DNA from 2 places in the Mesorhizobium sp. M0808 genome. Region 2 is predicted to be linked to the other one. Evidence: riboswitches for the same ligand, from Rfam matches in the RefSeq annotation. Region 2 holds a riboswitch; the other holds the start of a gene.
The links. Region 2 has a riboswitch for thiamine pyrophosphate ahead of thiB (thiamine ABC transporter substrate binding subunit). Riboswitches for the same ligand answer to the same signal wherever they lie in the genome.

Region 1 (10,741 bases), on a different contig from region 2:
CGACCAGCGCGTCCAGCGGCTCTGGCGGCATCATGATGCCGACCGGCGCAATGCGCATGGCCGCACCATTTGTGTCGCCGCTGCGCCCCGCTTCCTCGGCCGGCACGCCATTGTTGATGGCGTCGATGGCGCGTTTGGTCGATGGTCCCAGCAGATCGTAGCTGCCGCGCGCTTTGACGTCGCGCTCCCAGTCGAGCAGCGCGTTGACCCACCGCGCATGATCGAAGCGGTTACCGGATTCGACCAGGATACGGCCAAGCAGAAGCGCCTGTTCGGTGTCGTCGGTGATCGTTCCAGCGGGAAGCCCCTTCGACACCGGATGGTCGGCGAAAGGAGCAATGAAGCCCTCTACATGGGCGTAGAGTTCGGCAATCCGGGCCGGCGACAAAAGCTGCGTCGGCATGCCCAGCGCATCCCCCAGTGCCCCGCCGACAAGCGCCCCCATGGCCCGATCAGTCATATTCCCGGTGTTGTCGTCCGGCATCACTCAGAACCTCATATGCAGCGCAAAATGCGCCGGGTTGAGCAGGCTGGTCACATATTCGATCGGCCGGTCATCGGCGGCGCGGGTCAACCGGCGACCGCGAAGGAACGGCGTGCCTTGCGGGCAACCGAGGATTGCAGAGTCCTCGGCGTTGAGCATTTCGATGCCGACCCATTCCTCGCCATGGTCGGGAATGAGGCCGGCGCCGCGCAGCGTCTGGTGCAGCGAGCCTTCGCGCAGCCCGCGTAACGGCACGTCCTCCAGTTCCGGCGACAATGGCAGGCGGCTGCGCTCGATGGAGATGGCGTGGCCGTCGCTGGCATTGGTGCGCACCCGGTCGACAGCGATGAAAAACGGGTTTTCTATACCAAGCCGTGCGGCAAGATCGGGATCCTCGATCACCTCGAGCCGCAGCGTCCGCGTCTCTGCATTGGCGCCGGCATTGGCGAGCGCCCGCGACCAACCGATGGAGTCATCAACGGGCTTGCCATCGAAGGTGACGAAAGAGCCGATGCCGACTTTGGTGGTGATCAGCCCGCGGCTGGACAGTTCCTCGAGGCCTTTGCGGACGGTGTTGCGGCTGACGGAGAAACGATGGACGAGCTCGTTCTCGCTTTGCAGCCGGTCGCCGAAGCCGAGAACACCGGAGCGGATTTCATGTTCGAGAACGGTGGCGATCTGTTCGGGCTTGCCCGTGCCGGGAGACAGTTGAACCGAGCGTCGCTTCATATGGGCACCTGTTCAGTGAGCCTGTATAATCCTGTTCATATCACGGCAGGCTTGTCAACGAGTGCCGCATGGAGCTGCTATCGGGCTTGATTAGGCGTCGCGACGAGCAGTCGCCGGTTCCGTCGTCGTGGGACCTGGCGTCCAGCGCCAGCTCCGCATCATCGGCAACATAGCGGGCGTTGCGGTAGTCGCGAATGAAGCTGATCCGACCTTCACACCACTCGAGCCACATAAAGTGGTTGGGTTCGCGTCGGCTCGGTCTCGAACACCGCGATCACCTCCCGGCCCTCGTGCCAAGCCGGCTTGAGCCACACGCCCTCGCTCTTAACGTGGTGAAGAACCTGCTGACGTCTGCTGAGCCTGAGCGAAGCGGATGCAAGGACGGATGAAGCTTCACTGTTTTTCGAAGCCGATAATCCCTTGAATGACAGGGATGGCCTGCATCGCTTGAGCACACCGGCGGTGACGATGAAATGGCCGTAAGACGGACAATGTTCATTCATTGTCGGAGGCAGTTCGTGATCCCGAGTCCGGTTCAACAGGACGGCCTAAGGAGCGTCAGCCTAGCGCCGCCGCAGCCGAGACGCGGGATCGACCGCTCCCGTCGAGGGGCGTCGTTTAGCAGGAGCTCGCGACCAAGGTGAATTCCAGGATCACAGTCGGATGTGGGGAAAGGATGCCACACAACGCACTAGATACGGCGCACGACGGCCGCCTCGCCATCGTTGATCTCGCGGTCGCCGCCTGGCGAGGGCGTCAAACTACTCCTGTCGAGTGAGGTGAATTAGGAGGGGAAATTACCAGCCCGGACCCGCGAGAGGCAGGCGTGTCTTTCGAGAGTTGGAAAATCTTACAAGTTTCGTCGGTCTGCTGCATTCTTCTTAAACATGGCCAAGACAAGCCGCTTGCTTTCGCGCACACTGTCTTCGAGCGGCTTCGCCTTCGCCAGATGCGCCGCAATCGCGCTAGCCAGCATGCAACCCGTCCCGCGCATTGATGCGACAAGACGAGGTGCGTCGAAGCGGATTGGTTCTTGATCGGAACGCAACAGAATATCGGTTGATCGAGGTCCTGATGCATGGCCCCCTTTGATCAGCAGGCCCGGCACGCCGGCTGCCAGCAATTTCCGTCCCAGTCTCACCGCGTCGCTCTCGTCGGCTGGCGGTTCCGCACCAACAAGGACCGCCAGCTCGAGGAGATTGGGGGTCACAAGGCAGCAAAGCGGCATCAGATCGCGCCTCATGGCAGCGATGGCACCTGCTTCCAGAAGCCCCCGGCCGGAGCTCGAGGCCAGCACCGGATCGAGCACTGCCGGCACCTGCGGATTTTCGCGTAGCACAGCCGCGACGGCAACGACGATCTCGGCCGTTGCGAGCATGCCGATCTTAATTACCGCCACCTTGTTGGCCTGCAGCGCGGCGCGCATCTGATCGGCCACAAGATCGGGCTGCGAAGGATGGATTTCCATCACGGCTTCGTGCGTCTGCACCGTCAGCGCTGTGACAGCCAGGCAGGTGCGCACGCCAATGGAAGCGATCGTCTCGATATCGCGTGCAATTCCAGCCCCACCGCTGGAGTCTGATCCGCCGACCACGAGCACATGCGGTTCTCGACTCAGCGCCATGGCTTTGTCTTTTCGATCCATTCTCGCGTGCGCGCTTCGGGATCGGCATTCAACGTGATGTCGGTGACCACCGCCGCGCTGTCCGCACCAGCCTCGAAGACACCGTCGAGCCGGTCGGGGTTGAGGCCGCCTATTGCGACCAATGGGATCGGTGCGACCCGGCGCTTCCACTCGCTGATCCGTTCGAGCCCTTGCGGCGCCCATTTCATCTGCTTCAGGATGGTGGGATAGATGGGGCCGAGCGCGATATAGTCGGGCTCGGCAGCGATAGCCGTTTCCAGTTCGAGATGATCGTGCGTGCTGAGCCCGAGCTTCAATCCGGCGTACTTAATCGCCAGCAGGTCGGCCGCAGCCAAATCCTCTTGGCCGAGATGGACGAAGTCGCAGCCTTCCTCGATTGCCGTGCGCCAATGGTCGTTGACGATCAGTTGGCAACCATGGACCGCGCAGACGCCGTTCGCGCGGCGGATTTCCGTCCGCAACGTGGCCTCGTCCCTATCCTTGATGCGCAACTGAACCAGCTTGACGCCAAGCGGCACCAGCCGTTCGATCCAGGCGGCGCTGTCGACGATCAGGTAGAAGGGGTCGAGCTTCATGAAAAAACTGCCCTGCCAATTGTCGGCGTCGACGGCACGGCGACGTCGCGCGGTTCGAGCATTCCCGAGTTGAAAGCTTCACGACCGGCCTCGACCGCCTTGCCGAACGCACGCGCCATGCCGACCGGATCGGCCGCCTTGGCGACCGCGGTGTTCAGGAGTACGGCGTCAAAGCCGAGCTCCATGACGGTTGCCGCGTGCGACGGCCGTCCGAGCCCCGCATCCACGATCAGCGGAACGCCTGGGAAATGTCCGCGCATCGAGCGCAGCGCCGTGATGTTGATCGGTCCGAGAGCGGAACCGATCGGCGCGCACCACGGCATCAAGACCTTGCAGCCCGCCGCAAGCAGCCGCTCGGCAACGACAAGGTCGTCGGTAGTATAGGGGAATACAGCAAAACCGTCCTCGCACAGGATGCGGGCGGCTTCGACCAGACCGAACACATCCGGCTGCAGGGTGTCGTGGTTGCCGATCACTTCGAGCTTGACCCAGCTCGTACCGAAGACTTCGCGCGCCATTTTCGCAGTCGTGACCGCTTCCTTGACGGAGTGGCAGCCAGCAGTGTTGGGCAGGATTCTGACGCCGAGCGAGCGGATCAACGACCAGAATTTTTCGCCGGCCCTGCCGCCTGCCATTTCACGGCGCAAGGAGACGGTCAGCACCGACGTGCCCGACGCCTTGACCGCATCGGAAAGGATAGCCGGCGAAGGATATTGAGCCGTGCCGAGAAGCAGGCGGGAGGGAAGCGTCGTCCCGAGAAGATCGAACATGGCTAGCCTCCCTGCATGGGCGAGAGGATTTCGATCCGGTCGCCGTCGTTCAATTGGAATTCCGCCCGGCTGGCTTTGTGCACGAGGTCGTTGTTGACGGCGGTCGCGAGCCAATCGCCCTCATAGTCAAGCGCGGCAAGCAGCTCGGCCAGCGTGGTGGCGGCAACCTCATGCACTTTGCCGTTGACCATCAGTTTCATGAGCAAGCTCCTTGGTTCCGTCTTGATTGAAAACCAGGTCGGCAGCCTGGCGCGCCATGGCGGGAGCCAGGAGAAAACCGTGACGATAGAGCCCGTTGATCGCGATGATCTCACCGTTCGTTTCGGCGCGCGGCAAATTGTCGGGAAAGGCTGGACGGACGCCAACACCGGTTTCAACGATCTCGGCCTCGCCAAAGGCCGGATGGAGGGCATAGGCGGTACCCAGCAGCTCCAACATGGAGCGCGCCGTAACCGGTCCGGCGGACTGGCTTTCAATCATCGTCGCACCAACCATGAAACGGTGGTCGGTGCGCGGCACTGCATAGAGTGGAAAGCGCGGATGCAGCAGCCTGACCGGGCGCGACAGCGAGGTATCAGGGGTGCGCAGGATGAGCATTTCGCCGCGAACGCCGCGCAACCTGTCATCGGCGGCTGCCATTCCCGTGCAATCGATCTGACGATCGAAACCAAAAACATGCTGGGCGTCGGCGCCGAAGTGGAATTCGACACCCATGGCCGCGAGCTTGTCATGAAGCGCTGCCATCGCCTGGCGCGGATCGAGATGGCCCTCATCGGGAAAGAGCAATCCGCGGCGGAAGCGGCCGGCTAAGTCGGGCTCCAGCAAGGCAATTTCATCTTCCTCGACGCGCCGATAGCCCGTCGTGCGGCTGGCGAACCGGTCGAGCTCGCCCGCATCGCGCGGCGCGGCCACGACCAGCGTTCCGGTCCGCGTCACCTGGCCGGGCGTTGCGGCATCCCACCAGTCGGCGGCACCGCGCCCGAGATCCAGCACCGGCTGCTCGGCGCTTTCGCGCTCGCACCATGGCGCCAACATGCCGCCGGCGAACCACGACGCATTGCCCCCAAGGCCAGGCCTTGTCTCGGCAACGGAAACCGCCGCGCCGCGTGCGGCGAGCTCGAAGGCGGCGGTGAGGCCGGCAACGCCGGCCCCTTTGACCAGCACCTTCATGATGGCTCATGCGCCTGTGGCGAAAGCGGTGCGCCGGTCTCGTCCGCCGGCACGTAGAGATCGCCGCCCTCGCGGTATTTCGCCGCCATCGCCGCCATGCCCTCCTTCTGCGCTTCGGCGCGGATGTCGTGGGAAATTCGCATCGAGCAGAATTTCGGTCCGCACATCGAGCAGAAATGCGCCAGCTTGTGCGCCTCCTTGGGCAAGGTTTGATCGTGGAAGGACCGCGCTGTTTCGGGATCGAGCGACAGGTTGAACTGGTCCTCCCAGCGGAACTCGAATCTGGCCCGCGACAGCGCGTCGTCGCGGATCTTCGCCGCCGGGTGACCCTTCGCCAGGTCGGCGGCATGCGCCGCGATCTTGTAGGTGATCACGCCGGTCTTGACGTCGTTGCGATCGGGAAGGCCGAGATGTTCCTTGGGCGTGACGTAGCAGAGCATGGCGGTGCCGAACCAACCGATCATCGCCGCGCCGATGCCGGAGGTGATGTGGTCGTAGCCCGGCGCGATGTCGGTCGTCAGCGGGCCAAGCGTATAGAACGGCGCCTCGCCGCAAACGGCGAGTTGCTTGTCCATGTTCTGCTTGATCTTGTGCATCGGCACGTGGCCAGGCCCCTCGATCATCACCTGGCAATCCTTCGCCCAGGCGATCTTCGTCAGCTCGCCAAGCGTTTCCAGCTCGGCGAACTGCGCCGCATCGTTGGCATCGGCGATCGAGCCGGGACGAAGGCCGTCGCCGAGCGAGAAGGAGACGTCATAGGCGCGGCAGATGTCGCAGATCTCCGCGAAGTGCTCGTAGAGGAAGCTTTCCCGGTGATGGTGCAGGCACCATTTTGCCATGATCGAGCCGCCGCGCGAGACGATACCCGTGACCCGGTCAACGGTCAGTGGGATGTAATGCAGCCGCACGCCGGCATGGATGGTGAAATAGTCAACGCCCTGTTCGGCCTGTTCGATCAGCGTGTCGCGGTACACCTCCCAGGTCAGATCCTCGGCAATGCCGCCAACCTTCTCGAGCGCCTGGTAGAGCGGCACCGTGCCGATCGGCACCGGCGAGTTGCGGACGATCCAGTCGCGGATGTTGTGGATGTTGCGGCCGGTCGACAGGTCCATCACCGTATCGGCGCCCCAGCGGATCGCCCAGACCATCTTTTCGACCTCTTCGGCCATCGAGGAGGTGACAGCGGAGTTGCCGATATTGGCATTGATCTTGACCAGGAAATTGCGGCCGATGATCATCGGCTCGCTCTCTGGGTGGTTAATGTTGGCGGGAATGATTGCGCGTCCGCGCGCCACCTCATCACGCACGAAATCCGGCGTGACGAAATCGGGCAGTGTCGCGCCGAAAGCCTCGCCGTCGCGCTCAAGCTTGCCGTGCAGGATCTCGCGACCAAGGTTCTCGCGGATGGCGGCGAACTCCATTTCGGGTGTGATGATGCCGGCGCGCGCATAGGTAAGCTGAGTCACCGCCTTGCCTGACTTGGCCCTCAGCGGCCGGTTACGGACTGGAAACTCCGGCGTCAGGCGCTCGCCTGCGGCGAATCCGTTGTCTTCCGGCCGCACGTGGCGGCCGTCATAGGCTTCGACATCGCCCCGCGCCGTAATCCATTCGTGGCGAAGCCGGGCAAGGCCGTTTTCGATGCTGGTTTCGACAGTCGGGTCTGTATAGGGGCCGGACGGATCGTAGACGGTGACGGGCGGTTCGCCGGCCGTCGGATGGACGGAGATTTCGCGCATCGGTACCCTGATCTGCGGGTGGATGGCACCGGGCTTGTGGATTTTTCGTGAGGCGGGCAGCGGTCCCGTCGAGACGGCGGGGGTGAGGGCATTCATCTTGAGGCTCCTTTGCTCGTTGCATTGGAGACCCAGTTCTGTGCCGGGAGGATGAAAAGACGCTTCTGTCGACCTGCCGAAACAGGATCTCGGGCGTAAACTCCCGCAAAGCGCTTGCACCGTCCCTACGCCAGTATGAACTGGATCAGGTTCAACGGGTCACTGCGCCGCGAATGCCAGCAGTATCTCAGCCCCTTGCCGGGACTCCCCTGGTGAATGCGTGAGGTTGGACGGGACGGCTCCGGTTTGTCAAGCGCGTTCTGGCCGCGGCTGATCGGCCGCCGGTCAGACCGTGCGGAAAAAATCGTGCATGTCTCGGCGACAAGTCAAGCGTCGGAGATGAAGGCAGGGACAAGGGAATCGCAAACCGTCGGACTAAAAATCGATCCTGATGATCACACCTTCAATGGGGACCAAAGGTTTGCGCGTAGATCGCCTCGATTCTTCCTACCTCGTCATTGGTCAGCGCGGCGAATTCCTTTTCGCGCGCGCGGTTCGATAGATGTCCATCATTCTGGTGAAGAAAACGGAAGAGCAGATCGATCAACCGCTCGGGCATGTCGATAAAGGCGTCCACCTGCTGCCGGAACTGATCGTAGCGCTGCAGAAATGCGGTTTCCTCGGGAAGGTCCCGTTCGATCGTCCGCTGAACGCAGGCATAGAGGAATTCGGCGTGCGGGGTTGCATCGAAGAACCGGTAGAAATCACCGGTGTCATTCAGCACCCGGACGTTGAATTGCGGCGTCGGTTCCCATTCCACCAACGGCAGAAGGCGCTGCGAATAGCTCTCGAGCACGCCCCTGTACTCGTTGATCTGGTCCAGGATCGCGGCCGAGACGGGAAAGACAACTCCCGGCGGATTGAAGCCGCGCATGGCAAGGACGTGGTGGATTAGGTAGCGGTGAATGCGGCCGTTTCCGTCCTCGAACGGGTGAATGTAGACAAAGCCGAAGGCGAGGATTGCGGCGGCTACGACTGCATCAAGGTTTTGCGCGGGGCCCTGATCGAACGCCGCCATTCCATCAATTAGCCGCGGCAGGTCCTCGGGCCGAGCGCTGATGTGATCGGGCAAGGGCGTGCCGTTGTCTCGGTCATGCTCACCGACGAAACCTCCTTCTTTTCGGAAGCCAAGTCTTACGAAACGGGCGTCGCCAAGTACAATTCTTTGCAGACGCAGCAGCTCATCGCGATTGATCGGCCAGCGGCCGGATTCGCCGATGGCGCGGCCCCAGCGCTGGATGCGATCTTGCGGCGGGTGCTCGCCCTCGATCGCATAGCTTGATCGCGAGTCTTTGAGCAAAAGAAAGGCGGCGGTCCGAGCAAGAAGGTCGCGCGGCACGTCCGCTACGATTGCCTCCGCGCGCCGCGGTAGTTCAAGGCCGATGAATTTTTCGAGAATCTTGGTGCGGAACACCAGAGGGCAGAACTCACGCGTGCCGGGGAGATTGTCCCTTACGCGGTAGCGCGAAGCGGTCTTGTCGGGTCCCGGCCACTGCAGCTCGGGATCGACAACCGGAATGTATCGTCCGGCCTTCGCGTCCGGCAGATCGATACGCGCGCCCCTCAGCCATTCATATAAAAACCAGATGCGTCGGGCATAACTGCCGGTCGGGCTTTCACGGACCAGCGCCTCGATCGGCGCGGGACCGGTCACTTGGAACAGCCGCTTGAGGACGGCAAGGTTCAGTCCCTCGTACTTGAGCGCAAAGGTCAGGTGGCCTTCGAGGGTAGGATTTGGGGCATGGCGGGGGGTCATGATCCGCCAGCCATCCCGTTCGGTAATGCGATGATGCTCGCCCGTGGCGAACAACCTACGGGGCAAGGGCACGGCGAGCCTGTAGGCTCCGATCAGGGCGCTGTACCCGGCCGGGGTCGCCGTTTCAGGAAGGCGGATTTCCTGAAAAACGGTAACAGGACCTGAAAATTGGTGCTGTTGCACCGCAGGCATGAAAAGCGAATCCTTCCATCGAATTTTGGTTAGTTCGAGCCAAAACCTATGAAAAATGATCCTATCCCATGAAAATTGATGCCACAAGACAAATTTTCCGAAAACCGATTCTAAGACGGTGCTGAAGTCGATCAAGCAAGAACTCCGCCACCGGCTCAAGGAAGCGACTTCAGACAAAAAGGTGAGTCCAGGAACCGCCATTCGCCCGTCTGTTAGTCACGAGGCCGGCACGGATGGCCCGCCTTACGTCGAGCCGGATTGCTCGAGGAGCAGCGCGCCGTTCGGGGCTCACTCATAGAGCGCTCCGGCGCGCGATCCCGATTTGATAGCCGCGATCACGCTCGCGACTGATCTTGGTGACGTGGCGGCGTCGGAGTAGAAAAGTGATGCAGGATCTCGGTGGCGTCGTGTGTGTGTGTGTGTGTGACCTGAAATGAGTTCTCTACGGTATGGGGGGCGGCACGCAGCGCGCGCGTCTTCTCGGCAAACAGATCGACGAAGCGGCACCGAAGGGAAGTTCCCGGCATTCATTCTCGCCATCGCTGCCCCAATTTGCCGACCGGACTGCCGATCGATCTCGGCCAATACCTTGCGCGCGCAAGGGCCGAAGCTGAACTGGGCGGCACCTGCTCATTCGGGAGCTAACTCATGCTTGGCGCGCTAGCCCGAGAGAGCTGTGCCTGATCGAATGCGTGAAATCGTAGCTCGGGGTGGAGAGGCTGACGCGGTCATCTGTCACCCGCCTTCGGGCTGTAACGGAAAGCGCGACATCGTCTCCAATGCTCGTTCCCCACGTCGAGGGCCCAGCGGCTTGGCTGCGGGGGGACTGTCAGCTAGTGGCCGCTGGGCCTTGACGACCAGCGAGCGTAAGAGGAGGCCCTGTGCTGGCTGACGAAAACTTGCGAGCAAAGCCGCGGAAAAGCATCATTCGAACGAATTCTTTCGTCGAGACGAGGAGGCAGTGAGCGGTAGCCGCCGCTTTGAAGCTCTCCGGCAGCTGCTACGCTGGTCGTTCAGAGGGTCGCAGCTGCGCTTGCGCCGTCATATCAGATAAGTCTAATATAATCCGCGCCTGGCCATCGAACGCCGCGGCGCCCTCGGGTCGGCGCTATTCATCGGGTGGGCATGTCGGGCACGCAAGGGAGGACGAAATGAGACTGGTTCAGTCATTTGCATTTGCTGCTGTGCTGCTTCTTTCGTCTGCATTGTCTGCGGCCCCCCACTCGGCTCGTGAGGACATCGAAGCGGCGTTGGTAAAATTCATGGACGCCTTCAACAGCGGAAACGCAGCAGCGGTAGGTCAAATGTATACCGACGATGCCGCCCTGCTGCCACCCGACGGCAAACGCATCGATGACCGCAAGGGCGTGGAAGAATTCTGGCAGGGCGCAATCAAGGCCGGGATGAAGAATCTCACCCTGAAGGCGCTGGAAGTGGAAGGGAGCGGGAATCTCGCCTACGAAGTTGGCGCATTTACGCTCAGTGTGCCGAGCAAAGGCGGTGCCCCTTCCACCGTTGCGGGCAAGTACATTGTCGTTTGGAAAAAAGGGGACGACGGGACATGGCGCCTGCATCGGGACATCTGGAA
Region 2 (10,741 bases):
GCCCGTCGGTGAGATACTGCGCCAGTGTCTCCTGCGGGTCGACGGCTTCGCGCTTCTGGTCGAGCGTGGCGATCTCCAGATTTGTGCCGAGCCGCACCGTGCCCGCGTCCGGCTTCAATTCGCCGGTCAGCATCTTCAACAGCGTCGTCTTGCCGGCGCCGTTCGGCCCGACCAGACCGACGCGATCGCCGCGCTGGATGCGGGTCGAGAATCCCTTGACCACGGTCAGATCGCCAAAGCTCTTCTCGATGTTCTTGGCTTCGATCACCAGCTTGCCGGATTCGGCGGCGTCGCTGGCTGTCATCGTCGCCGCACCCTCGGCGCCGCGATGACCACGAAAGCGCTGGCGCATGGTCTGCAACTCACCGAGCCGGCGCATGTTGCGCTTGCGCCGCGCTGTCACCCCATAGCGCAGCCAGTGCTCCTCGCGCACGATCTGGCGACCGAGCTTGTGCTGCTCGCGCTCTTCCTCCTCCAGCACCGTGTCGCGCCATTCCTCGAAATAGCCAAAGCCCTTGTCGAGACGGCGGGTCTGGCCGCGGTCGAGCCAGATTGCGGCGCGTGACACGCGCTCGAGAAAACGGCGGTCATGCGAGATGACGACCAGTGCCGAGGAGGTGCGGGCAAGCTCCTCCTCCAGCCATTCGATGACCGAAAGGTCAAGATGATTGGTCGGCTCATCGAGGAGGAGAATGTCGGGCTCCGGCGCCATGACGCGGGCGAGGGCGGCGCGCCGCGCCTCGCCGCCGGAGAGGTCGTTCGGCCGTTCCTCGCCGGTCAGGCCGAGATGCTCCATCAGATAGGTGGCGCGGTAGGGATCGTCGGCCGGCCCGAGCCCCGCCTCGACATAGGCGCGGACAGTCGCAAAGCCGTCCATGTCGGGCATTTGCGGCAAGTAGCGCACGGTCGCCGAAGGCTGGCGGAAGACTTCGCCGTCCTGCGGTTCGATCAGCCCGGCGGCTATCTTGAGGAGCGTCGACTTGCCAGAGCCGTTGCGGCCGACCAGGGCGATCTTGTCGCCAACTGAGGCCGTCAGGGCGGCACCGTCGAGCAGCGGCGTGCCGCCAAATGTCAGCTTTATCCCGTCGAGATTGAGAAGCGGCGGCGCCATGTCAGCTTTCTGGGCTCAGCTTTCCGGAAAAGGGTAGGGATGCGCGAGCAGCAGCGCACGGCCGCTGGCCAGCGCGATTTCCAGCCGGCCCCTGACCTCGTTGGAAATGGTCAGCGACGAGCCGAACGCAACCTCGACATGGTCGAGCGGCCATTTGGCGCCGGTGACTGTCAGGCCGGCGAGATCCGAAAAGCCGAGCACCGAAAACAGCGTGCCGTCGACATAGTCGAAGCCAGTCTTTCCAGGCAGCAAAGGAATGCCTTCCTGTGCGCCGCTGGTCAAAAGCACTTCCGTTCCGCCTTCCGCCAGCCGGACGCTCAGCGCCAGATGCAGGAAGATGTGGTCGGTGCGTTTGCCGCCGAAGGCGCCTGCGAGCACAAGGCTGGTCGCACCGCGTTCGAGCGCGGCGGCGATAGCGAGTTCACCGTCGGTCTTGTCCTTTTCGGCGGGAAATACCTGCCGTGGCACGGCGGCCAGATCTTCCGGCAAATCGGCAGGCACCGAATCGAAATCGCCGACCCAGAGTTCCGGCCTCAGGCCCAGCATGCGGGCATGACCGATGCCGGCATCGGCGGCGATGACGCGGGAGCCTTCGACCTGGCGGTCGAGCAGCGGCGTGCGGATGAGATCGCCGCCAAGCAGGATGGTGAATGTGCTCATATCTCGTGGCCCTTACCAGCCCTGCCCCGGGAACGGAAGATGAAACGGCAGACGAAACGGAAGGCTGGGCTTTGGATGCCCGGCAAACTTCCGCTTGCGCAGCACTTCGGCCGGGCCTATGTGTCGCAACGCTCTAACGGGGTGCCGGACGCGATTTTCGCGGACCGGCTGAGAGGCAAGACTGCCAACCCGCTGAACCTGATCCGGTTTGTACCGGCGGAGGGATTAGACGTTTCGGACAGCCCGACGCCTCAATTCCTTTCAACGCGAACGAAGGAGGCGCCGATGCGCAGTTTTTTCCACTCTCTTGTCTCAATTGTCCTGCTTGCGGCATCCGCGCTCGCCTTGCCAGGGCAGGCATCGGCACAGGATAGACTGACGGTCTATACCTATGAAAGCTTCACCGCCGATTGGGGTCCGGGACCGGCGGTGAAGAAGGCCTTCGAGGCCGAATGCAGTTGCGTCGTCGAATTCGTCTCGGTCGCCGACGGCGTGGCGCTGCTCAACCGTGTGAAGCTGGAAGGCGCCGCGACCAAGGCCGATATCGTACTTGGCCTCGATACCAATTTGACGGCGGATGCCAAGGCAACCGGCCTGTTTTCGCCGCATGGCGCAATATCGGGCGTCAGTGTGCCGGGCGGCTGGAGCGACGATATTTTCGTGCCGTTCGACTATGGCTATTTCGCCGTCGTCTACGATACCGAAAAACTGAAGAGCCCGCCGAAGAGCCTCAGGGAATTGGTCGAGGGCGATGCCGGAGAGAAGATCGTCATCCAGGATCCGCGCACCTCGACGCCGGGCCTTGGCCTGCTGCTGTGGGTCAAGTCGGTCTATGGCGACAAGGCGCCGGAAGCCTGGGCCAAACTCAAGGCGAAGGTGCTGACGGTAACGCCGGGCTGGAGCGAGGCCTACGGCCTGTTCACCAAGGGCGAGGCGCCGATGGTGCTGTCCTACACCACCTCGCCGGCCTACCACATGGTCGCCGAAAACACCGAGCGCTACCAGGCGGCGTCCTTCGAGGAGGGCGAATATCTGCAGATCGAGGTTGCGGGGATCACCACCAAGGGTGCGAAGAACCCGCTGGCAGAAAAGTTCATTGCCTTCATGACCGGACCGAAATTCCAGGATGTCATTCCCGAAACCAACTGGATGTTCCCGGCCGGCAAAACCGACAAGCCGCTCAACCCGGCGTTCGACAAGCTGGTCAAGCCGACCAAGACCTTGCTGTTCAGCCCGGAAGACGTCGCGGCCAACCGCAAGGCCTGGGTCGATGAGTGGCTTGCGGCGATGAGCAAGTAGGGCTCAAGCCTCGTCGGATGTTTACGCCAAGCCACCCCCCTCTGGCCTGCCGGCCATCTCCTCCTCAAGGGGGGAGATCGGCAGCTTTGTCGCCTCTCCTCGTCCTGCCACTTGTGAGATTGGCGAAGGCGGCTGAGTGCGCAATCTCCCCCCTTGAGGGGGAGATGGCCGGCAGGCCAGAGAGGGGTGGGCTCGGCCATTGTCAGGTATTTCCTTCGATCAACGCCTGTCTCGGGTAGCGCGACATGCGTACGCGTCATCCGGCCGATCCCCGCGTCACTGCCGGCATCGTCGCGCTCGCCGCCATCGCGCTGCTGATCGGCGGTGCATTCGCCGGGCTCGTCGTCGAAGCCACACGCGACCTGTCCGGCGCCGCCGCCGCTTTCGATTCCTATCTCTTGCGCGTCGTCCGTTTCACGCTCTGGCAGGCTCTGCTGTCGACCCTGCTCTCCGTTGCACCGGCGCTGTTCGTCGCGCGCGCCCTGTCGCGGCATCCGCGTTTTTTCGGGCGAGGCTTCATCCTCCAGCTTTTCGCCGTGCCGCTGGCGCTGCCGGCCATTGTTGCCGCACTCGGTGTCTTGGCACTCTATGGCCGCGCCGGGTATTTCGCCGGCACGCTCGGCGCGATTGGCGGCCAGAGCTGGCCCGGCATCTATGGCCTGTCGGGCATACTCGTCGCCCATGTCTTCTTCAACCTGCCGCTGGCGACGCGGCTGTTCCTGGAGGCGTTGCAGACCGTGCCGGCCGACCAATGGCGGCTGGCGAGCCAGCTTGGCATGGGTGCTGCGCCGGCCTTCCGGCTGATCGAATGGCCGCCGCTGCGTGCGGCCTTGCCGGGCGTTGCCGGGCTCGTTTTCATGCTGTGCATCACCTCCTTCACCATCGTGCTTACGCTCGGCGGCGGACCCAGCGCGACGACGCTGGAGGTTGCCATCTACCAGGCGCTGCGTTTCGACTTCGACCCGGCGCGGGCTGTGACGCTGACCCTGCTGCAGATTGCCCTGACCTTCGTCGTCGTGCTGGCCTTGACGCGGCTCGGCGCCAATATGGTAGGGGATGCCAATCTGCCGGTGGCGCCGCGCCGGTATTTTTCAGCCGGTGCGGCCGAGACCGTGCTGAACGCATTGGCGATCGGGCTGGCACTGCTGTTTGTCGCCGGGCCGATGGCGGCCACGTTGGCAGCCGGGCTTGGCGCCGATCTCGGCCGCCTGGCCGGCGAGAGCGCGGTGCGGCAAGCGACGGCGACCAGTGCCGTGCTCTCCCTCCTATCGGCGCTGCTCTCTGTGGCGTTGTCGCTGTCGCTGGTCATGGCGCGCCGGGCGCTGGCGCTCACCCGGCGGCAGGGCCGGCGGACACTGCTCGAACATCTGGCCGACACCGGTGCGGGGTTCGTCCTGGTGGTGCCGCCCATCGTCATCGGCGCCGGCTGGTTCCTGCTCTTGCGCACCGTCGGCGATGTCTTTGCGATCGCCCCTGTCATGGTCGTTACGGTCAATGCGGTGATGGCGATGCCGTTCGCCATCCGCGCCATTCGCCCTGCCTATGACGCGGCGAGCGAACGCCACGAACGGCTCTGCGCACAGCTTGGTATCTTGGGCTGGAACCGGTTGCGGCTGGTCGACTGGCCGTCGCTGCGGCGGCCGCTCGCCACCGGCTTCGCGTTCGCCATGGCGCTGTCGCTCGGCGATCTCGGCGTCATTGCGCTATTCGGCAGCGATTCCGTGCAGACCTTGCCCTATCTGCTGCTGGCGCGCATGGGCAGTTACCGCACCGAGGATGCGGCCGGCCTGGCGCTGCTGCTCGGCCTTGTCTGCCTGGCGCTGGTGTTGGCCGCAGACTGGCTGGGAAGGAGGGAGAAATCATGATGCCGATCAGCCCGGAACGGTCCATTTCCGTCGAAAAAGGCGCGGCCGTGCGGCTCGATAATGTCTCGTTCAGCTATGGTGAAACGCCGCTTATATTCGATGTCGATTTCCCGGCGTCGGAAATCACCGCCATCATGGGGCCGAGCGGTTCGGGAAAGTCGACGCTGCTCAATCTGGTGGCCGGCTTCGAGACGCCGCGGTCGGGCCGCGTGCTGATCGGCGGCGCCGACGTCAGCACTGCGCCGCCATCAGCGCGGCCGGTATCGATGGTGTTCCAGGAAAACAACCTGTTTGCCCATCTGTCCCTCGAGCAGAATGTCGGGCTCGGCCGCTCGCCTTCGCTCAGGCTGAGCGACGCTGACCGCGCCGCAATCGCCGCAGCGCTGAAGCGCGTCGGCCTTGCCGGCAAGGAAAGCCGGCTGCCGCGCGAACTCTCCGGCGGCGAGCGGCAGCGCGTCGCGCTCGCCCGTGTCCTGGTGCGCGACCGGCCGGTGTTGTTGCTCGACGAGCCGTTCGCTTCGCTCGGACCGGCACTGCGCGACGACATGCTCGACCTGGTGGCCGACGTCCATTCGGAGCAGTGCATGACGGTGCTATTCGTCACGCACCAGCCGGACGATGCGCGCCGTATCGGCCAAAACATGGTTTTCCTGGATGGTGGCACGGTTGCCGCGACGGGCACCGCGGCCGATTTTTTCGTCGGGGCTGGACCGGAGGCATTCCGACGCTATATCGGCTCGGGTCCGTTTGCGGTTGGATCACGAGATGTTGCCCGGAAGCGGACATAATTTATGGTCAAACCGGCGGAAGGCGAAGCGGCGCTTGCTTGCCATGGTCGAGGTAGTGTGGCTAGGTCCGCCAGGAGCTGGTCCGGCCTAGACCGTGATTTGCCCTTGCTGCCTCGCATCTGTCGGACGCACGAAGGACGCCGTAGCACTTGATTTGCGCGTGATGCTTTCCGGAAATCGCGCCCGATTTTCGCGGTCACGTGCCAGGACTTGAAAGGAAGCCGATCTGCCGACCGGCATCGACAATCGGAGGGTGAAACCGCTGGCGCGCTTTCTGGCGCTGGCCGGTCTCGCCGTGGCGCTGGCAAGCTGCCAGATGTTCACGCCTCCCGACGTGCAGGAATCAGGCTTTCAGCCCTCAGACAAGCCGATCACGGTCGACAATGTCGCCGCCAACGGCAAGCTCGCTCAACTGGCGAAGGCGCAGCACCCGCGCATCCTCGCCACCTATGGCGGCGAATATTCCGACCCCAAGCTCGAGCGCATGGTGGCCAAGATCGTCGGCAGACTGACCGTGGTGTCGGCCAACCCAACCCAGACCTACCGCATCACCATCCTCAACTCGCCCAACGTCAATGCCTTCGCGCTGCCGGGCGGTTATCTCTACATCACCCGCGGCCTGCTTGCGCTGGCCAACGATTCGGCCGAGCTTGCCGCCGTCATTGCGCATGAGATGGGCCACGTTACGGCCAACCACGGCCTGCAGCGCCAGCAACTGGAAGCCGAGGAGGGGTTGGCGACCAAGGTCGTTTCGGATGTGCTCGGCGACAACCCGACGGCCAAGGCGGCACTGATCCGCGGCAAGCTGAGGCTGGCCCAGTTCTCGCGCAATCAGGAGCTGGAGGCCGACGCAATCGGCATCAAGTCGATCGGCGAAGCCGGTTTCGATCCCTACGCCGCCGGCCGCTTCCTGCAGTCGATGTCGGCCTATACCGATTTCCGCTCGATCAGCGGCGCTACCGACGCCAGCCTCGACTTCCTGGCGACGCACCCCAACACGCCGCAGCGTATCGATCTCGCGCAGCGCCACGCCCGCCAGTTCGGCGCGCCCGGTGTCGGGTCGCGCGACCGCGATTCATTTCTTGCCGGCGTAGACGGGCTGCTTTACGGCGACACGCCGGAGGAAGGCTATGTGCGCGGCGAAACCTTCCTGCATCCTGGCCTCGGCGTGTCGTTCTCGGTGCCCAACGGCTTCATCATCGACAATTCGGCGGCGGCGGTGACGGCGACCGGCCCGGGCGACATGGCGATCCGCTTCGACGGCGTTTCGATCGACAAGAACCGCTCGCTGACCGACTACATCCGCAGCGGTTGGGTTGCCGGCCTCGACGACAGCAGCGTGCGCCAGGAGACGATCAACGGCAACGAAGCGGCAACCGCGCATGCCGGCGCCGATGGCTGGCAATTCGATATTGCGGTGATCCGCGCCGGCGGCCAGGTCTACCGCTTGCTGACCGCGGCACCTTCGGCCAGCACCTCGCTGAGCACGGTGGCGCGCTCGGTCAGCGGCTCGTTCCGCATCCTGAGTGCTGCCGAGAAGGCGGCGTTGAAGCCGCTGCGTATCCGCATCGTCACGGTGCAACCCGGCCAGACAATGGGCTCCCTGGCCGCACAGATGGTCGGCGTCGACCGCAAGCTGGATTTGTTCAGGGTGCTCAACGCGCTGTCGCCGGGTGCCGCGGTTTCGGCCGGCGACAAGGTCAAGATCGTCACCGACAAATAGCAGCCGACGCGATTCAGGCTGCGAGAAATTCCGGATTCTGCTTTACCAGCGCCGCCTTGAGCTTTTCCATGGCGCGCGCCTCGATCTGCCGGACACGTTCCTTGGAGATGCCGAGCGTCTCGCCGAGCGCTTCGAGCGTCGCGCCCTCGTCGCTCAGCCGGCGTTCCTCGATAATCCTGAGCTCGCGCGCATTGAGAGCGCCGAGTGCCGTCTTCAGCCAGACAGAGCGGCGTTCGACGTCGATCGTATCGCCGACGACCTCATCGGGCAGCGGGTCATCCGAAACCAGGAACTCCATCCGCTCGGTTGCGCCCGCATCGTCGGCTAGCGGTGTGTTGAGCGAGCTGTCCGGCGCCGAAAGGCGGGAATCCATCATCGCCACATCGGCCTCCGATACCCCGAGAGCCGCCGACACTTCGCGGTAGAGCGTGGCATTCGACATCTGCTCGGCGCCGTTTGCCAGGCGGGCGCGCAGACGCCGCAGGTTGAAGAACAGCGCCTTTTGCGCCGAGCTAGTGCCGCCGCGCACGATCGACCAGTTGCGCAGGATATAGTCCTGCATCGAGGCGCGAATCCACCAAGTCGCGTAGGTCGAGAACCGGACCTCGCGCTCGGGCTCGAAACGGGCCGCTGCCTCCAGCAGCCCGACATGGCCTTCCTGGATCAGGTCGCCCAGCGGAAGGCCGTAGTGGCGAAACCGCGACGCCATGGAAATGACCAACCGCATATGCGCGACGGTGATGCGGTGCAGCGCGTGCTGGTCATTGTTTTCCTTCCAGCGCAGCGCCAGGAGATGCTCTTCGTCACGTTCCAGATAAGGGGCTTTCATCGCCGCGCGAACCATGGTCCGTCCTGCACTGTCTTCCATCATGCCGCGCTCCTGCTCCAGGCGTTGCGGTGCGATCGAATCGTGAGTTGGCGCCGATGGTTGAAATGGCGGCGCCGCGCCCTACAACAGCGAAGAACGTGCCATGCGGGGGAATGTTCCCCCGGACTGTCATGTCGATTGCGCTGTTCCAGGCGATTCGCCACCGGCCTTGACTCAGCCGGATGGCGCCCGGAGATGCTGGTTGAGAATTGGATTTCAAGGGCGCGAGATTTTTGAAATTTAGTTTCTTATTCTGGCATCGCGCATCTGTCATTTTCCGGCACTCGCAATGACGCCGGACATCGGCCGAGGACGGGATCACAGAAAAATGAAATGGCTCAAATCGCTCATCATCGCCGGAACGCTGCAGGTTCTGGCCATCGCCGCCGGTCACGCCGGCGCCAATCTCGACCAGATCAAGCAGTCCGGCGTCTTCAAGGTCGGCACGGAAGGAACCTATGCGCCCTTCACCTATCATGATGCTTCCGGCGCGCTGGTTGGCTTCGACGTCGAGATCGCGCGGGCCATCGCCGAGCGCCTCGGCGTCAAAGCCCAGTTCCTCGAAGGCAAATGGGACGGGCTGATCGCCGGTCTCGATGCCAACCGCTACGATGCCGTCATCAACGAGGTCGGCATCACCGAGGCGCGCAAGGCCAAATATGATTTCTCCGATCCTTACATCGCCTCCAAGGCGGTGCTGATCGTGCGCGGCGACAACACCGACATCAAGGGTTTCGCCGATCTCAAGGGCAAGAAGGCGGCGCAGTCGTTGACCTCGAATTTCGGCAAGCTGGCTGAAACCAACGGCGCCGAGCTCGTCGGCACCGACGGCTTCGACCAGTCGATCCAGCTGCTTCTTACCGGCCGCGCCGACGCCACCATCAACGACAGCCTGTCCTTCCTCGACTTCAAGAAGCACAAGCCCGACGCCAATGTGAAGATTGCCGCGCAGGAAGAAAACGCCGACTATTCCGGCGTCATCGTACGCAAGGGCGATCCGGAACTGGTGGCCGCCATCAATAAGGCGCTGGCCGACATCAAGGCCGACGGCACCTACCAGAAAATCGCCGACACCTATTTCGGCCAGGACGTTTCGAAGTAAAACGGCTTTCTCGTGTGGGCCGAACGCCGGCCCGCGTCGTTCATATCGCGGCGAGCTGTCTTTTGACGGCCCGCCGCTTTCGCGTGATATGAGCGACGGCAATCTGGCAAGGAGGAGCCTTCGTGCCGCACTGGCTGCAATTGATGCTGGAATCCCTGCCTACGCTGCTGTGGGCTGCACTGATCTTCACCGTGCCGTTGACGCTGCTGTCGTTTGCATTCGGTCTTGTCCTAGGCCTGGTTGTGGCGCTTGTCCGGCTGTTCGGTCCCAAACCGCTGGTCGCCGTGGTCCGCTTCTACGTCTGGATATTCCGCGGCACGCCGCTTCTCGTGCAACTGTTCCTTATCTTCTACGGCCTGCCATCGGTCGGCATCCTGCTCGACGCCTTTCCGGCAGCACTGATCGGCTTCACCTTGAACATCGGTGCTTATTCGTCGGAAATCATCCGCGCCGTCATCGGTTCGGTGCCCAAGGGCCAGTGGGAAGCGGCCTATTCGATCGGCATGACCTGGGCCCAGGCAATGCGGCGCACCATTCTTCCACAGGCGGGGCGCGTCGCCGTGCCGCCGCTGTCCAACACCTTCATCTCGCTGGTCAAGGACACTTCGCTCGCCGCCGCCATCACCGTGCCGGAGATGTTCCAGGCAGCGCAGCGCATCGTCGCCACCACCTATGAGCCGCTGATCCTCTATGTCGAGGCAGCGGCCCTCTATCTGGTCATGAGCTCCGTGCTGTCGGCCTTGCAGGCGCGGCTGGAAACGCGGCTCAACCGTTATGGCGGCTTCCTGGAGGCGCGCGCATGATCGGCCTCACCAACATCGAAAAGCGTTTCGGCGACAATTTGGTGCTGAAGGGCGTCACCGTCACCATCGAGGAAGGCAGCGTCACGGCGCTTGTCGGGCCGTCGGGCGGAGGGAAGAGCACGCTTTTGCGCTGCATCAACCTGCTCGAGCTGCCGACTTCAGGCACGGTACGGATCGGCGACGATGCACTCGAATTCCACCCCGGCGGCAGGGTCTCGACCAGGGATATCCAGCGACTGCGGCTGCAGACCGGCATGGTGTTCCAGAATTTCCAGTTGTTTCCGCATCGCACCGCGATCGAGAACATCATGGAGGGGCTGGTGACGGTGCTGAAATGGCCCAAGGAAAGGGCGCGCGAACGGGCGCTGGCCCTGCTCGAAAAGGTCGGCATGGCGCACAAGGCCGACGCCTGGCCGGCGACGCTGTCAGGTGGCCAGCAGCAGCGCGTGGCGATTGCCCGGGCGCTGGCGCCTTCGCCGAAGGTCCTGCTCTGCGACGAGCCGACCTCGGCACTCGATCCGG

Region 1: linked by a shared signal. The riboswitch ahead of thiC (phosphomethylpyrimidine synthase ThiC) and the one ahead of thiB (thiamine ABC transporter substrate binding subunit) in region 2 are both predicted to bind thiamine pyrophosphate.

The regions. Positions count from the first base shown of each region.
Region 1 is NZ_JAMYOX010000010.1:114,302-125,042, forward strand. Features, by position in the region: gene NKI25_RS15050 (ADP-ribosylglycohydrolase family protein) at 1-484, opposite strand, end outside; gene NKI25_RS15055 (GntR family transcriptional regulator) at 488-1,213, opposite strand; gene NKI25_RS15060 (hydroxymethylpyrimidine/phosphomethylpyrimidine kinase) at 2,064-2,858, opposite strand; gene NKI25_RS15065 (thiamine phosphate synthase) at 2,828-3,433, opposite strand; gene NKI25_RS15070 (thiazole synthase) at 3,430-4,203, opposite strand; gene thiS (sulfur carrier protein ThiS) at 4,206-4,403, opposite strand; gene thiO (glycine oxidase ThiO) at 4,372-5,373, opposite strand; gene thiC (phosphomethylpyrimidine synthase ThiC) at 5,370-7,205, opposite strand; TPP riboswitch at 7,310-7,426, opposite strand; gene NKI25_RS15090 (Fic family protein) at 7,609-9,153, opposite strand; gene NKI25_RS15095 (YybH family protein) at 10,305-10,741, shown strand, end outside.
Region 2 is NZ_JAMYOX010000003.1:302,160-312,900, reverse strand. Features, by position in the region: gene NKI25_RS07290 (ABC-F family ATP-binding cassette domain-containing protein) at 1-1,111, opposite strand, end outside; gene NKI25_RS07285 (thiamine diphosphokinase) at 1,127-1,771, opposite strand; TPP riboswitch at 1,899-2,013, shown strand; gene thiB (thiamine ABC transporter substrate binding subunit) at 2,057-3,070, shown strand; gene thiP (thiamine/thiamine pyrophosphate ABC transporter permease) at 3,316-4,935, shown strand; gene thiQ (thiamine ABC transporter ATP-binding protein) at 4,932-5,723, shown strand; gene NKI25_RS07265 (M48 family metalloprotease) at 5,977-7,446, shown strand; gene NKI25_RS07260 (RNA polymerase factor sigma-32) at 7,460-8,317, opposite strand; gene NKI25_RS07255 (amino acid ABC transporter substrate-binding protein) at 8,643-9,416, shown strand; gene NKI25_RS07250 (ABC transporter permease subunit) at 9,539-10,219, shown strand; gene NKI25_RS07245 (amino acid ABC transporter ATP-binding protein) at 10,216-10,741, shown strand, end outside.